One region of the Pedococcus sp. P1_H8 genome, then DNA from elsewhere that is predicted to be linked to it. Evidence: predicted binding sites of a transcription regulator. Region 1 holds the regulator's gene; the other holds the start of a gene.
What was found. The regulator LexA, encoded in region 1, represses DNA repair genes until DNA is damaged. The targets are predictions, from matches to a motif close to TCGAACANNTGTTCGA.
Positions count from the first base shown of each region.

Region 2: a site for LexA is predicted at 5,912-5,927, ahead of AC1DYG_RS15640 (HNH endonuclease signature motif containing protein). Genes of this name have one in related genera too.

Region 1 covers NZ_JBFUCP010000013.1:24,039-32,789, reverse strand. The annotation lists gene AC1DYG_RS16950 (N-acetyltransferase family protein) at 1-478, shown strand, start outside; gene AC1DYG_RS16945 (DUF4259 domain-containing protein) at 548-961, shown strand; gene AC1DYG_RS16940 (hypothetical protein) at 937-1,137, opposite strand; gene lexA (transcriptional repressor LexA) at 1,379-2,104, opposite strand; gene AC1DYG_RS16930 (LysM peptidoglycan-binding domain-containing protein) at 2,382-2,780, shown strand; gene AC1DYG_RS16925 (winged helix DNA-binding domain-containing protein) at 2,792-3,943, opposite strand; gene AC1DYG_RS16920 (SRPBCC family protein) at 4,012-4,440, shown strand; gene AC1DYG_RS16915 (dihydrofolate reductase family protein) at 4,556-5,182, shown strand; gene AC1DYG_RS16910 (DUF998 domain-containing protein) at 5,272-5,994, shown strand; gene AC1DYG_RS16905 (hypothetical protein) at 6,048-6,881, opposite strand; gene AC1DYG_RS16900 (GNAT family N-acetyltransferase) at 7,004-7,570, opposite strand; gene nrdR (transcriptional regulator NrdR) at 8,092-8,604, shown strand.
Region 2 covers NZ_JBFUCP010000010.1:109,481-117,003, forward strand. The annotation lists gene AC1DYG_RS15625 (bifunctional copper resistance protein CopD/cytochrome c oxidase assembly protein) at 1-1,769, shown strand, start outside; gene AC1DYG_RS15630 (carbon-nitrogen family hydrolase) at 1,772-2,599, shown strand; gene AC1DYG_RS15635 (NHL domain-containing thioredoxin family protein) at 2,611-4,488, shown strand; gene AC1DYG_RS15640 (HNH endonuclease signature motif containing protein) at 4,575-5,897, opposite strand; gene AC1DYG_RS15645 (DUF6458 family protein) at 6,143-6,400, shown strand; gene AC1DYG_RS15650 (CHAP domain-containing protein) at 6,651-7,448, shown strand.

The sequences.
Region 1 (8,751 bases):
GCAGGCGGACCTTCCCGCCATGGCGGCCATCTACGACGACCAGGTCCGGACCTCGGTGGCGACCTTCGACACCGAACCCCGCGGCGCGGCATACCTCGGCGAGAAGCTCGCAGCCACCGGTGTCGGCAACGTTGTCCTCGTCGCCTGCGCGGACGAGCAGCTGCTCGGGTACGCGTTCTCCGGCGCCTTCCGCCCGCGGCCGGCCTATGACGGCACCAAGGAGGTGTCCGTCTACCTCGCGGAGGGCGCCCGCGGGCGCGGCCTCGGACGGTCCCTGTATGCCGCGCTGCTGGCGCGGCTGGACGCCGCACCTGAGGTGCACACCCAGGTGGCGGTGATCGCCCTGCCCAATGACGCGAGCGTGGCGCTGCACGTGGCGTGCGGCTTCGAGCGGGTGGGCGTGCTGCGCGAGGTCGGGCACAAGTTCGGTCGTTATGTCGACACGGCCTGGTACCAACGGATGACTCCGCAAAAGTAGGGCTGGCGCGTCGCCCCGTCTCTTGGCACCCTCGAAGGAGCATCTTTCGCACGTCGTGGAGGTTGGGAGATGGGCGCCACCGGAGCCGGGCCGTTCGAGAACGACGACGCGCTCGACCTGCTCGACGAGCTCGAGGAGTCCGAGGCCGACGTACGCCGCAAGAGGGTCGAGTCCGCCCTCGACGAAGTGGTCCGCGCGTCGGGGTACATCGAAGCGCCCACCATGTCGCAGGCGGTGGCAGCCGCGGTGCTCGTGGCTGCGTGTGACGACTTCGAATCCGTGGTGGGAGAACGCAATGTGCCCTGGTGGGTCGACGAGGAACCCATCGAGGTGGACGAACAGCTCGAGGAGCTCGCCACCCGGGCGTTGCACCGGGCCCTGCAGTCCGACGACAACGAGCTCTGGGAGCTGTGGGCCGACGGTGACGGTGGCGAACGCTTCGCCACCAAGATCACGCACTACCTCGACGCGCTGGGTGACTGACTGGGCGACTGGGTGGGGAACTGGCTCTGCGCCCGACAGACCCCGAGAGCCGCGTCGATCTGGTCCAGGTTGAGCTGCGAGCAGGCGTGGCTGGCGGCGTCGATCAGGTCCGCGAGCAGTTCGATCTCGGACCCGAGCACCTGGTCGGTGAGATCGGGGTCGGGATGGGCCTCCATGTGAAGAGAACGGTGTGGAGGGTCGCCCGTTACGGACCGGCGGACGCCAACCGGCGAACCGGGCCTGGTTGGGCCCGTTCGGGTGAGGGGCCATCAGCCGAACGGAGGAGGCGCGAGCCGCGCTGAGCTCCGGTGACCCGGATGCGCCGCCTCGGTCGCCCCCCATTGGGCCCGGACGCACGTGTGCCGCAGAGCGCACGAGGCACTCCGCGGCACACGTCGCCGGGGCTGAGGGTCGAGCTCAGACCCGGCGAAGCACCGCCGTGACCTTGCCGAGGATGGTGGCGTGGTCTCCGTCGATGGGGTCGAAAGCCGGGTTGTGCGGCATCAGCCACACCTTGCCGTCCTTGCGCTTGAACGTCTTGACGGTGGCCTCGTTGTCGAGCATCGCCGCGACGATGTCGCCGTTGTCGGCCGTGGGCTGTTGGCGCACAACGACCCAGTCGCCGTCGCAGATGGCGGCCTCGATCATCGAGTCGCCCACGACCTGGAGCAGGAACAGCTGCCCCTCGCCGACGATCTGGCGGGGGAGCGGGAAGACGTCCTCGACGGTCTCCTCGGCCAGGATCGGCACGCCGGCCGCGATGCGGCCGAGCACGGGCACGTAGGCCGCGGCAGGACGCTGGTCGCCCGACCCCGTCTCGTCGTAGGTCGCCGTCTCGTCCTCGGTCGAGGCGCCGCCGCGGTAGCCCCGCATGTCGGCGGGGGAGTCGGGCGAGACGACCTCGATGGCGCGCGGCCGGTTGGGGTCGCGGCGCAGGAAGCCCTTGCGCTCGAGGGTGGACAGCTGGTGGGCGACCGAGCTGGGGGAGGTGAGCCCCACCGCCTCGCCGATCTCGCGCAGGCTCGGCGGGTATCCGCGCCGGTCGACCGAGTTGCGGATCACCTCGAGCACCCGTCGCTGCCGGACGGTGAGCCCGTCACCGCGATCGCGGTCGGGCAGTTCCTTGACGTTGTCGTCGCTCATGCCGCTTCCTCACTTGAGCAGTTTTCAGGTAAACGTGCAGGTCAGGTGCCATATGCCGGGTGCTCGCCGAGGCGTTGTCAGTGCCCTCTGATGTGCTTGCGGCATGAACACAGCGTATGGCCTTCGAACGCCTGTGCCAAACATGTGTTCGACGCGTGTCTTGATTGATTCGAACATGCGTGCTAGAAATCAGTCAAGCAGTTCTTCGCACATCCGTTCGAGGAACGCAGCACGACACACCACAGCCACAACAGCGCACGCCACGATGGAGGACCTGATGAGTGCAGCAGTCGCTTGGGACGTCGCCCCCGCACCGGTGCGGGTTCCCGTTCGCCCGGCTCGCCCCCGCCTGGTCTCGGTGCCCACCGGCGCAGAGGTCGTGGTGGCTCCGGCCGCCCCGTTGCGCCTGACCCGCGCCGCCCGTCTGGCGATCACGCTCACCGTTGTCATCGCCGCCGTGGCGCTGGCGATCGCCGTGTTCTCGGGCGGCGCCTCCGCCACCGTGATCGACCACTCCACCACGGTGCAGTCCGGTCAGACGCTGTCGCAGATCGCGGTCGAGCAGCTGCCCCAGCTGTCGATGGCCGAGGCGGTCGCCCAGCTCCAGATCGCCAACGACCTGACCGACAGCAACGTCCACGCCGGCCAGACGCTGCTCATCCCCGCCGTCGGCTGAAGCCCGACCGCTCAGCGGTCGGCCCGCCTCGGCCTGCGTGCGGGGTGGCCGAGCTCGCCGCCCCACAGGTGCGGGGTGCCCTCGTTCTCGACCAACGACAGGTCGCGTCCGAGGAACCCCGCCAGCCGCTGGGCCGCGACCCGAACCTGCGTGCGCCCTCGCGTCGAGACGGCCGGAGCGAGGCGCACCTCGACCTGGACGGCGTCGGGTCGCACCGTCCGCTTCCAGAGCCCCACGTTCGTGCCGTCGAGCACCACGCTCGCCCAGAACGGGTCGGTGTGCTCGGCATAGGGGTGGTCGGGCAGCGCCGAGAAGTTCACCTGCGGATAGGTCAGCACGGCCTCGTCATAGGTCGGGAAGAGGTATGCCGCGGGCGCGGCACGGGAGACCCGGCGCACCTGCGAGGGGTCGAACCAGTGCGGGATGCCGGCGATCTCCACCTCCCGCAGTGCGTCACCGAGCTGCGCGAGCGCTGCCTTGGTGTCGCTGACCGTCATGGTCGCCCACCGGGTGAAGTCCTTGACCGAAGCAGGCCCGTGGCCGCTGAAGAACCGCCGCACCAGCTCGACCACGGCCTCGTCGCGGCCGCGTTCTGGTGTCGGCGCGATGACCTCGTCGACCAGGGCATAGGAGTGGTGCACGCCCTTCATCGGCCCCGAGCAGACCAGCCCGCGCATCTCGGCGACGATGAGCAGGTGGCCGAGCTGCTCGCCGGGCTTGATGGGGGAGCCGCGCCCGACGAACGCCTCGCCGAGCTCGGGTCGAGTCAGGAAGTGCTTGTCCTGCAACAGTTTTGCGAGCAGCTCGAACCCGTCGCCGAGACGCTTGGTGTCGTCGAGGCCGAGCTGGCGGTGCCGCGCTCCCATGCTCGACAGCACTCGCGGCGAGGTGAGGGCGAGGATCCAGCGCAGGTCCTCGGGCGCGACGAAGTGCCAGGTCGGCCGCAGGATGTGGGTGCGCACGAAGGCGCCGGCGTCGAACTCTCGCTGCACCGCGGCATACCGGTCCTTGCGGGAGCGCATCGCGAGGGAGTAGAAGGCGTGGTCGCGCTCCTGGCTCTGCACGCAGGTGAGCAGCCGCACGGCGTCGGCGGCACGGGGGAGCGGCGCCGAGCTGAGCCGCTGGGTGGCCAGCCGCTGGGCGAGGACGCTGGCGTGATCCATGGCGCCATCCTCTCGAATATCGCCGACAGCCTCTCGAATACCGCCGAGAGGTGCGCGACCATGGAGGGGTGGAGCAGAGCACGACGGTTGACATCGCCGCCTCGCCGGAGCGGGTCTGGCAGGTGCTCACGGACGTCGAGCACTGGTCGGACTGGACCGAGTCGGTGCGGTGGGTGCGCCGCCTCGAGGACGGCCCGTTGCGGACGGGCTCGACGGCCAAGATCAGCCAGCCCAAGGTCCCGACGGTGGACTGGGTGGTGACCGAGTTCGACCCGGGGCGGATGTTCACGTGGGTGTCGGCCGGACCGGGAGCGCTCACCACGGCGAGGCACTCGGTCGAGGCGCTGCCCGGTGGTGGCAGCCGGGTCCGGCTCTCGGTGGAGCAGAGCGGGATCCTGGGCTCGCTGGTCGGCAGGCTCTATCGCGGGCTCACCGAGCGCTACCTCGCGATGGAGTCGGCGGGGCTCAAGGCGCAGTCCGAGGGCGGCCCAGCCTGAGGGACCGATGAGTTCGCGCACCGTGGCTGGTCGGTACTGCTGACAGGAACACCAGGACGATACGAACGCCGGGCCGACGCGCACCAGTGGGCACGGACCACGGAAGGCGGCAGGCATGGGCAAGGTCATCTCGGGGATCACGATGTCGGTCGACGGTTACGTCACCGGGCCGGACGACGGACCGGCCAAGGGGCTCGGCGAGGGCGGCGAGCGGCTGCACTACTGGGTGTTCGGCGGGCCGTGGACCTATGACGAGGAGCCGACCGGCCAGATGGGAGAGGTCGACCAGGCGTGGATGGACGAGGCCATGGCCAACTTCGGCGCGGTGGTCGGTGGACGCGCGACCTACGAGGCCGCAGGGCACTGGGGTGACCAGAACCCCTGGGATGTGCCGTTCTTCATCGTCACGCACCGACCGGAGGACCAGCCCGAGGGCGATGCGTTCACCTTCGTCGACGGCCTGGCCGAGGCCGTCGAGCGGGCGCAGGCCGCCGCCGGCGACAAGGACGTGCATCTGATGGGCGGCGCCGACCTGATCCGGCAGGCGCTGGCCGCCGGGCTCGTCGACGACCTGTCGATCATTGTGGCCCCGGTCATCCTCGGCGGGGGCAAGCGCCTGTTCGACGGGTTCGAGCAGGACATCGAGCTGACCCACAAGGGCGTCCGGCAGAGCGAGTACGCCACCTTCATCGACTACTCCGTGAACAAGGGCCTGATGGGTCGATCGACCCATTCCAGGTGACAGCTGAGTGGGCGGATCGACCGACGCGGAGCGGGCCGGGCGCTTCGTAGCGTCGAGGGCATGAGCACTCATCCGACCAGGAGGCAGCCATGACCACCTCGATCTCCGCGCAGCAGACCACCCCTGCCGCCACCACCACCGGCGGGGCCACCCACGCCGGCACCGCAGGCCTGCGCTGGCCTGCCCTCGCCGGCATCACCGGGCCCGTCCTCTTCACCACGGCGTTCCTCGTCCAGCAGTGGGCCCGCCGCGACACCTACGACTGGGTCAGCGAGCCGGTCAGCAATCTCGAGGCCGGACCGCACGGCTGGGTGCAGCAGGCGAGCTTCGTCGTGTTCGGCGTCCTCATGGCGGCGTTCGCGCTGGGCATGCGTCGTGGAGTCGCCCGGAGCCGGAGTCGGAGCCGGCTGAGCTGGCTGGGCCCGGCCTTCCTCGGGCTGTGCAGCGCCGGACTGTTCGTCGCCGCGGCCTTTCCGATCGAGGAGGACGCCCAGGGCGTCGCCTACGACCCGGGGCTCCACTTCGTGGGAGGCGTGACCTTCTTCCTCAGCTCAGGGCTGGCGCTGCTCGCCCTGTCGCGCAGCCTGCGCGCCGATCCGCGATGGGGCGACCTGCTGCCGCGCTGGACCCTGGTCGCGGGGCTGTTGGCCCTGGTCGGGTTCGTGACGCTCGGCGCCTTCGCGATCCCCGAGGACGCGCCACTTCAGGGGTATGCCGGGTTGGCCCAGCGCGTCGTCATCGTCACCGTGACGTTCCCGTGCCTGGTCGCGCTGGCGCTCAGGCTGCGCGCGATCGCTCGCCAGGGGGAGTGACCCGGCTGCTGGTGACTGGCGTCAAGCAGCCTGACGCGGCCTGAGCCACCCGCTCAGGTGCTGACGCCCCGCAGCTGGACGTCCGCGGCATACCCGCCGAGCTGTGCGGTGAGCTTGGCGGTCGCCGTGCCGGGCCCGGCCGGCGTCCACGTCACGGTCACGGAGACCGCGTCGCCGGGGGCGATGGCGCCCTCGGTCTCGAGCGCGGCGACGAACCCGGCCGTCGACGGCTCCACCACGAGCGAGCCAGCCGCGATGCCGAGCGCGTCCTTGCTGCCGTTGAAAAGGTGGACAGTGCTGCCCACCGGGTTGGTGCCCGTCGTGGTCAGGTCGAGGCTGCGCGGCACGAAGGCGACGATGTCCTTGGTGGTGGCCGCGCCCGGACCGAGGATGACGTCGGCGACGCGTTCGATGAGGTGGCGGAAGGTCTCCTCGCGGAAGCCGATGACGAACGCGATGACGGCCAAGATGGCGATGCCCGGCCCGTCGTAGGCCACCGGCACCGCGGCGGCCGCCCCACCGCTGGCGGGCGTCGCGGGGGAGGCGGTCACGCTCTTGATGAGCAGCACCACGATCAGCACGCCGATGGTGCCGCACACTCCGCCGAGCAGCGGACGCGCGAGGTGCCACAGGTAGTAGTCGGGGTCCCAGTTGTGGGCGTGCTTGACGATCCCGACCAGGCTGATCGTCGCCCCGCCCAGCGCCCCTGCCCACGGCACCCACAACGGCACCACCGACTGGAACGAGAACGACCAGTACAGCCGGCTCGGCTCGGGGTCCTTGGAGTAGATCAGCACGGCGACGAGCAGCGCCGACATCGAGATCACGTTGACGGCGAAGAAGATGCCGGGTCGCCGGCGCCAGTCGTCCTGAGGAATCGTGGCCATGCTCTGACGATCCTCCGTGCCTTTGCGGACGACATCGTCCGTTTGCACGAAGGTGCCGTGGATGGCGCGTGGCCCGGTCGAGGACGCGGCGCCAACTCGCCTTTTGCAGGAGGGAGCGCCGCTCAGCTGAGGGTGCGGCGCATGACCAGGCGCGGCAGCTTGCTGGCGACCGCGTCGGTGGTGCCGACGACCGCAAACCCGGCCTTCTCGAACATGCCGCGCGTCCCGACGAAGGCCATGGTGAGATCCATCCGCTGGTCGCCGGGATCGACCGGGTGGGCCTCGACGGCCGGCGCGCCGTTTGCCGCGGCATACGCCACGGCACCCTCGATGAGGTGCTCGGTGACGCCACGCCTGCGGAAGCCCGAACGCACCACGATGCAGACGATGCTCCAGACGGGCAGGTCGTCGACGGGACGCATCAGCGCGGACTTCGCCAGCCGGGTGATCTCCGAGCGCGGGCCGATGTTGCACCAGCCGACCGGCTCGCCATCGAGATAGGTCACGACTCCCGGCGGGTGCTCGCGCTCGCACAGGCTGCGCATGGCGCGCTCGCGGGCGCGCGTGCCCGTGCCGCCGAGCTCCTCGATCTCCTTGGCCTGGAGGCGGTGGGACAGGCACCAGCAGTGGTTGGAGCGACGGTTCTTGTTGATGACGTCGGCGAAGTCCTCGAACCGGTCCGGCGTCACCGGATGCGTCTCCCATGTCTCCGATTCCCTCACGCGTCCCAGCAAAGCACCACGGACCGACACCCCGTGCCGCCGAGAGCGTGGCAAACCGCTCCCAGGACAGGCCAAAGCGTCGATCTGCCACCCTCTCGACGCCGCCTGGCGAGGTTGGTGCGCCGCGAAACCGCCCGTCCACCACATGTAGGGGAGTCGATTCGGGGCACACCCCACATCTGGGTGCCTCTGACGTCACACCAGTCACACCAGCACCAGTTTCGGCGTGTCGCGCCGCGCCGCCGCAAGCCTCTGACCTGCGGCGATGCACACTTCGACACAAGTTTCCGGGAACGGCTTGCGTCCTAGGTCACAGGGAGGCACACTATCCCTACATCTAGTGGTTACACCGCTGTAGTTCGTCCACATGTAGTGCACAGGCTAGGGCGGGTTGTCCACACGTTGTCCCCAGCAAGTCCCCAGTTCCGTCCACAGGGCGGGGCCGGATCCGCACCAAATTGGCCCATCAGCACCGGGAGGAGACCGACATGCACTGCCCGTTCTGCAGGCACACCGACTCCCGCGTGATGGACTCGCGCACGACCGATGACGGCAGCTCGATCCGCCGGCGTCGCCAGTGCCCCGAGTGCGGTCGTCGCTTCACCACCATCGAGACGGCGAGCCTGACGGTCACCAAGCGTTCCGGCGCCAACGAGCCGTTCAGCCGCAGCAAGGTCCTCGTCGGCGTCCGCAAGGCCTGTCAGGGCCGTCCGGTCACCGAGGACGACCTCGCGATCCTGGCCCAGCGGGTCGAGGAGTGCATCCGCCAGCAGGGGCAGGCCGAGGTCGAGGCCCACGAGGTGGGCTTGGCGATCCTCGGACCGTTGCGCGAGCTCGACGAGGTCGCCTACCTGCGGTTCGCCAGCGTCTACCAGGCCTTCGACAGCCTCGAGGACTTCGAGGGTGCGATCACCCTGCTGCGCGCCGAGCGCGACGCCACCGGCACCGAGCCGGAGCCGCGGTCGCGACCACAGACCCAGGCGGGTATGCCGCCGGGCTAGGCCCCGCGGCATACGCACCTTCCCGCACGGCCACGCACGACGAGAAACCAGACGAGAAGCACGGCCACAGGCGACGCACCACCAAGGGCAACGCACCACTGAGCACGTACACCACTGAGCATTTCCACCACGAGGCATCGCGGCACT
Region 2 (7,523 bases), on a different contig from region 1:
GTATCGCCGCCGGGCTGTGGGCGCTCGCCGGCGCCGCCGGCGCCGTGCTCGGCATGGCCGACCTGATCGGGATCCCCCTCTCCGACCCGTCGTTCGGGCAGCAGTTCACGACGTTCGCCTGGCGGATCGAGCCGATCAGGGTCACCCTCATCACGGCAGTCGTCGCTGCGCTCGTCTCGGTCGTCGCCCTCGTGGTGACCAGCCGAGCCGCGATGGCCTGGCTCTCGGTGATCTCCGTGGTCGGGCTGCTGCCCCTCGCGCTCGCCGGTCACGCGGCCGGGGCGACCGACCACAGCACCGCCGTCAACGCGCTCGCAGTCCACCTCGTCGCGGTGACCGTCTGGGTCGGCGGCCTGCTCGCGCTCGCGCTGCTGCGGCCGCTCCTGGGTGGCGACCTCGCCCCGACGGCGGCGCGCTTCTCGACGCTGGCGGGCTGGTGCTTCGCGGCGGTGGCGCTCTCGGGCCTGCAGAGTGCGCTGATCCGGGTGGGGTCGTGGAGCGACCTCGGCACCCGTTACGGCGTGCTGCTCATCGTCAAGACCGTGGCCCTCTTCCTGCTCGGGTATGCCGGGTGGCGCCACCGACGCTCGCTGCTGGCGGGCCTCGAGCGCGGCACGTCCACGGCCTTCGTCCGTCTCGTGGGTGCCGAGCTCGTCGTCATGGGGGTGGCGCTGGGGACGGCCGTCGCCTTGTCGCGCAGTGCTCCGCCGGTGCCGGACGTGCCTGTGGCAGACGCCTCACGGACCTTCGCGCTCACCGGCTATCCCGACCCCGGGCCGCTCTCCGGGTCCTCGTGGCTGACGACCTGGACGACCGACTGGCTCTGGCTCGGCCTCGCCGTGCTGGCCGTCGGCGCCTACATCGCCGGCGTCCTGCGACTGCGCCGCCGGGGCGACGCCTGGCCCGTGCACCGCACGATCGTCTGGGTGCTGGGCTGGGCGGTGTTCGCCTACGCGACCTCGGGTGCCCCCGGCGTCTACGGTCGCGTGCTGTTCTCCATGCACATGGTCATGCACATGGTCATCGCGATGCTCGTGCCGCTGCTGCTCGTGCCCGCGGCGCCGATCCTGCTCGCCCTGCGCGCCCTGCCGGCCCGCGCCGACAAGACCTGGGGGCCCCGCGAGGTCGTCCTCCAGGTGGTGCAGTCTCGACTGCTCAAGGTGGTCGCCAACCCGGTCGTGGCAGCGGCGCTGTTCTTCTTCAGCCTCGCGATCTTCTACTATTCGCCGCTGTTCGAGCTGGCCCTGCGCACCCACACCGGCCACGTGCTGATGGTGGTGCACTTCCTGCTCACCGGTTACCTGTTCACCTGGGTGCTCATCGGCATCGACCCCGGCCCGAAGAAGTGGCCGCCGATCATGCTGCTCGTCGTGCTCTTCGCGACGATGTCGTTCCACGCGTTCTTCGGCGTCGTCATGACGGGCAGCACGACGGTGCTGGCCCCCGACTTCTTCGAAGCGCTCAAGCTGCCGTGGATGACCGACGTGCTCGGCAACCAGCGCGAGGCCGGCGCGATCGCCTGGGGCATCGGCGAGGCGCCGACCGTCATCCTCACCCTGCTCGTCGCGATGGCCTGGGTCCGCACCGACCGGGCCGAGACCAAGCGCAAGGACCGCCAGGCCGACCGCGACGGGGATGCGGAGCTGGCGGCCTACAACGCACACTTGCAGGAACTCAAGCAGCGTGAGGCGAAGCGAACGCAGCGCGAGTCGCCGCAACGACGAGTGCAGAGCGACGAACCAAGCGGCGACGAGCCAGGGAAGGACTGACCATGCGGGTTGCGGTGCTGCAGATCGGGTACGGCGACGACGAACCCATGTCGGAGCGCATCACGCGCGTCACGGACCTCGTGCGCGCCCAGGCCGGGCACGACCTCGTGGTCCTGCCCGAGCTCTGGGCGCCGGGCGGGTTCTCCTACCGCGAATGGGATGCGCGCGCCCAGCCGGTCGACGGTCCGATCGGTGCCGCGATGTCCGCCGCCGCCCGGGACGCAGGGGTCATGCTCCACGCCGGGTCCATCGTCGAACGCCCCGCGTCGGGCGAGGTGGGCTCGGACGGCCACGGACTCTGGAACACCTCGCTGGTGTACGCCGTGGACGGCCGCCTCGTCGCGGCATACCGCAAGATCCACCGCTTTGGCTTCGGCTCGGGCGAGCCCAAGCTCATGGACGCCGGTGAAGAGATCGTCCTCGTCGACCTGCCGGGCGAGGTCTCGCTGTCCAAGGACGCTCACGCTGCCCACCGCGCCGGGCTCTCGACGTGTTACGACCTGAGGTTCCCTGAGCTCTATCGCCGCCAGCTCGACGCGGGCGCCACCGTCTTCGTCATCCCGGCCGCGTGGCCCGCGGCCCGCGTGCGGCACTGGACCCTGCTGGCTCACGCACGCGCCATCGAGAACCAGTGCGTCGTCATCGCCTGCAACACCGCCGGCACCCACGCGGGCACCGCGATGGGCGGCCACTCGCAGGTCATCTCGGCGACCGGCGAAGCGCTCGCCATGGCAGGCAGCGGCGAGGAGGTGCTCAGCGTCGAGGTCGACCTCGATGCGGTGACCACCTGGCGCGAGCAGTTCCCCGTCCTGCGGGACCGGCGGCTGTGAAGAGTGTTGCTGTGAAAAGAGGAGCCCGCCTGCGCGCGCCCGAGCTGGTCGGACGCGGGTGGCTGAACACCGGCGGCGAGCCGGTGACCTTGGCCGACCTGCGTGGTCGGATCGTGGTCCTCGACTTCTGGACGTTCTGCTGCGTCAACTGCCTGCACGTCCTCGACGAGCTGCGTCCGTTGGAGGCGAAGTACGCGGATTCCCTTGTCCTCATCGGGGTTCACTCCCCGAAGTTCGAGCACGAGGCCGACCCCGACGCCCTCGCCGCGGCGGTCGAGCGGTACGCCGTGCACCACCCTGTCCTCGACGATCCGGAGCTCGTGACCTGGCAGGCCTACACCGCCCGCGCGTGGCCGACCCTGGTCGTCATCGACCCCGAGGGCTACCTCGTCGCCTCGATGTCCGGCGAGGGCCACGGCCACGGCTTGTCCGTCCTGATCGAGGAGCTGATCGCCGAGCACAGTGCCAAAGGCACCCTGCGCCAAGGCAGTTCGCCGTACACCCCGCCAGCACCTGCCGAGACGGCGCTGCGGTTCCCGGGCAAGGCGGCTGCCCTGCCGGACGGCTCGTTCCTCGTGTCCGACACGGCGCACCACGAGCTCGTGTGGCTCGAGTCCGACCTGGCGACCGAGCGCCGACGTTTCGGTGGAACGAGTGGCACCGAGCTGAACGAACCGCAGGGGCTGGTCGTGCTTCCGGCGGACACAGCGGAGCGGGTCGGGTACGACGTGGTCGTCGCGGACTCGGTCAACCACAGGATCCTGGGCCTGCGGCTCGCCGACGGCGCGTGGACGGTGCTGGCCGGGACGGGTCGACAGCTGCGCGAACGGTCCGGCAGCGGCCCGGCCCTCAAGCAGGACCTGTCGACGCCGTGGGACCTGGCCTGGTTCATCGGCAGGGTCGTGATCGCCATGGCCGGGACCCATCAGCTGTGGGCGTTGCACCTGGCCACCGACCCGGCCGACAACACGGTCGCCGTCCTGGGCGGCACGTCCGCGGAAGGCATCCGCGACGGCGCGGCCGACGAGGCGTGGTTCGCCCAGCCGTCCGGGCTCGCAGTGTCGGAAGACGGCTCCCGTCTGTGGGTCGCCGACTCCGAGACCTCGGCGTTGCGATCCCTCGACGTCACCGACGAGGGGTTCATCGTCACCACCCACGTGGGTCAGGGCCTGTTCGACTTCGGCCACCGCGATGGCCCGGCCGGCGAAGCCCTGCTCCAGCACCCCCTCGGCGTGACCACCCTGCCCGACGGCTCGGTGGCCATCAGCGACACCTACAACGGAGCGATCCGCCGGTTCGATTCGGCAACCCGCGAGGTCAGCACCCTGGCGACCGGCCTTCGCGAGCCCTCCGATGCCGTCGTCGAGCTGAACGAGGTCGGCGACACCGAGTCCGGTGACCGCTCGAGCGTCGAGCCTCGAGCGCGCCTGGTCGTCGTCGAGTCGGCGGCCCACCAACTCGTGCGGATCGCCCTGCCCGACAAGGCCCAGCGCGTCGACGGCCTCGCGCACCAGACCCAGCGACCCCGCACCGAGGTCGCGCCAGGCCCCCTCACGCTGACGGTGAACTTCATCCCGCCGACCGGGCAGAAGCTCGACTTCCGGTGGGGCGACCCCACCCGGCTGATGGTCTCGGCGACTCCCGACGGCCTGCTGCGCGACGGTGCCGGCAGCTCCGAAGGCCTGACCCGCACGCTGACCCTCGACCCCGCGGCCGGCGACGGAGTGCTGCACGTCTCGGTCCAGGCCGCATCGTGTGACGGCGATCCCGAGACCGGTGAGGTGCCCGAACACGCGGCCTGCCACCTCTACCAACAGGACTGGGGGATCCCCGTCGTCCTCGTCGCAGGGGCCACCGCCGAACTGACCCTCGACCTGCGCGGCGTCTGATCTAGCAAGCTGCGGGCACGCCAAGACCCGGCCCGGGGCATGCCAAAGCCCCACGGGTGTGCCCGCCCAACGCGCCAACCCTCGCGTCAGGTCCGCAGGGCGAAGGTGACGCACTTCTTCCCCCGGTCGTCGGTGTCGATCCGGTGCGAGTAGCGCGGGTCGTGGATCCTGCGGTGGTGGTGTCCGCACACGGGGACTGCCAGGGCCAGATCGGTCCGGGCCCCACTCGCCCACGGATCCTCGTGATGAAGCTCGGACCAGGCGTAGGGCCGATCACAGCCTGTCGCCGCGCACGTGTCGTACGTCGTGGCGAGGGCGACCCGCTGGGCCTCGGTGAAGAACCGCTCCTGGCGACCGAGGTCCAGCGGCACGGACTGGCCACCCAGAACCGCCGGGACGATGCCGGCGTTGCAGGCCAGCCGTCGGGCCTCCCCGGCCGAGACGTCGTGGCCGGTGTCGAGGTGTGCGGCTCCGACCGCAGCCTTGAGCTGGTCGTGGTCGATGGTGACGACGACCGTGGCTGCGACCTTGCCGCTGAGCTTGTCGGTGGGCAGGTGCTCGAGCAGCTCGACGAATGCCGTGCCGTAGCGGTGCGCCCAGTCGCCGCCTGCCTGGAAGGCCTCCCAGGTGGCGGCCTGGACGTCCTCCGCCGTGGCGGCGCCGGCAGCCTTGGCCGCTTTGGCGGCCTGCTGGGCGAACCGACGGGGAGACGCGATCTGCTGCACGGTCTTGGCCAGGATCGACGCGGCGAGAGTCGGCAGGGTGAAATGGCCGGTCGTGGTGCCGTCGCCGTTGTGGTGCCAGGTCAGTCGTGCCTTGGCCAGCGCCGCGTCTTCCTCGGTGCGCAGCACCTGGTCCTCGTGGGCATCGACCTCGGCCTGAGAACGCTGCGCGACCGACAGGATCCTGCGGCCCTCCTTGCGGAGGGTGCCGGGGTCGACCAGCTTGGCTCGGCGCACCAGGTCTGCCTCGATCGTTGCCCGCTCCTGCGGGCTCAGGCCGCCGGGCAGCTGCGTCGTGGCTGTCGCGATCACCTGGGCGTGCTCGGTGGAGACGTCTCCGGCGGCCAGCGCCTCACGGGTGGCGGCAAGGCCGTTGTCGAGCGCCGTCGCGAGTCGCACGTCACGGGCCGCCTGCCCGCCCTCGCGGCGCGTGCTGACCGCCAACCACGCGGACGTGTCGGTGAGTCCGGAGTCGGACGCCACCTCGGACCGGTCCGCCTCGGCGACCAGCGAGAGCCGGACGGCCTGCAACCGGGTGATCACGCGGTCCACGTCGCCCAACGCTGCCGCCGCGGCAGCGCCGCCGCTCACATCGCCCGTGTCGACCCGGTCCAGCAGTTCGTCGATCTCGTGCAGCACTTCGACCGTCCCCAGTGGGACGGTGCGAAGGGTGGCGGCTGCTGACATGTAGGCAACTCTAGTCGAACATATGTTCGAACACAAGCGCAATCCACAGAATGATGGCCAGAAAGGTGGTCAGGTCACGTAGCCCTGCTGGCTCGCAGGCGTGGCGAGGCGGCGGGGCCCTTCGGCGCAGCGCCCGGAGGCGGTCCTGAGCGAGGATTACGCGGCGTTAGCGCAGGTCAGGGGCTCTTGGCCGGTAGAGTCGGGGCAACGGGTGACAAGTGCCCGCAATCCCCCCAGGAGTGAGCATGTACATCGGAGTCGGCATCTTCCTGATCGTCGTCGGCGCGATCCTGACCTTCGCGCTCAACGCGTCCACTGACGTGGTCAACCTCGGCATGATCGGCTGGATCTGCATGGCCGCAGGCGTGCTGGCCATCCTGCTGTCGCTGGTCGTCACCGGCCGCCGCGGCACCGGCGCCGGCTACTCGTCGCGCCGCGTGAGCCACACCGACCCGGCCACCGGCACCCAGGTCGACGAGGTCGAGGTGGACCCCCGCGCCTGACCAGCACCACCTGAACCACCCGATCCACGACAGGGCGGCACCGGACAGATCCGGTGCCGTTCTTTCGTGTCCGACTCAGTGTCGTGTCCCGTCCCCGGGGGAGTGCTCCCCTCCCAGCGGTCCGTGCGTGACCCCTGCGCCGGGGTAGTCCTCCCCATCGACGGCGATCGCCTTCGTTCCTAGCTTCGTTGTCAGCAGCCGGTCCCGCCACGGGGCAGGACGATCCGAACAACGATGCAGGAGAACGACAATGCGCACCCTCAAGCTCAGCCAGAAGCCGGTCCGGATGGCCCTCGCCGGCGCCCTCGGCCTGTCCGTCGTCGCGAGTGGCGCGGCGATCGCCGATGCCGCCACCGGCACGATCCGGACCAGCGCCGCCAGCCTGACGGTCCGTTCCGGCCCGGGCACGTCCTACAGCGCCGTGACCACCCTCCCGAAGGGCACCAGGGTCACGATCAGCTGCCAGACCTACGGGTCGACGGTCAGGGGCACCTACGGCACCTCGAACATCTGGGACAAGATCGGCACCGGCAAGTTCGTCTCGGACGCCTACGTCTACACCGGTCGGGACGGCTTCGTCGCCCCGAAGTGCGGTGGCACCACGACCCCGCCCACGACCCCGCCCACGACCCCGCCGTCCGGCGCCATCAAGGACGACTACCCCTACCGCGGCGCCGCCTCGGGCGTCGACCCGTGGAACTTCTACAAGGGCCAGTGCACGTCGTTCGCCGCCTGGCGCGTCCGTCACAACCTCGGGGTCTCCTTCTCCAACTCCTACCAGGGCCAGCACTGGGGCAACGCCGAGCACTGGGACGACGCCGCTCGCGCCGCCGGCATCCCCGTCTACAAGTCCCCGAGGGTCGGCGACATCGCGGTCCGCAGCAGCGGCACCTGGGGCCACGTCGCCTACGTCGCCAAGGTCAACAGCGACGGCAGCTTCATGGTGGAGGAGTACAACCACGTGCGTTCGGACACCTACAGCTACCGCCGCGCCACGAAGGGCACCGGCAGCGAGCAGTTCAGCGACTTCATCCGCTTCCCGCGTTGAGGTGACATCCGCTTCGCCGGCTGATCCGAACAAGTGAGGTGCGCTCGTCCCCGGAGGGGAGGGCGGGACCACACA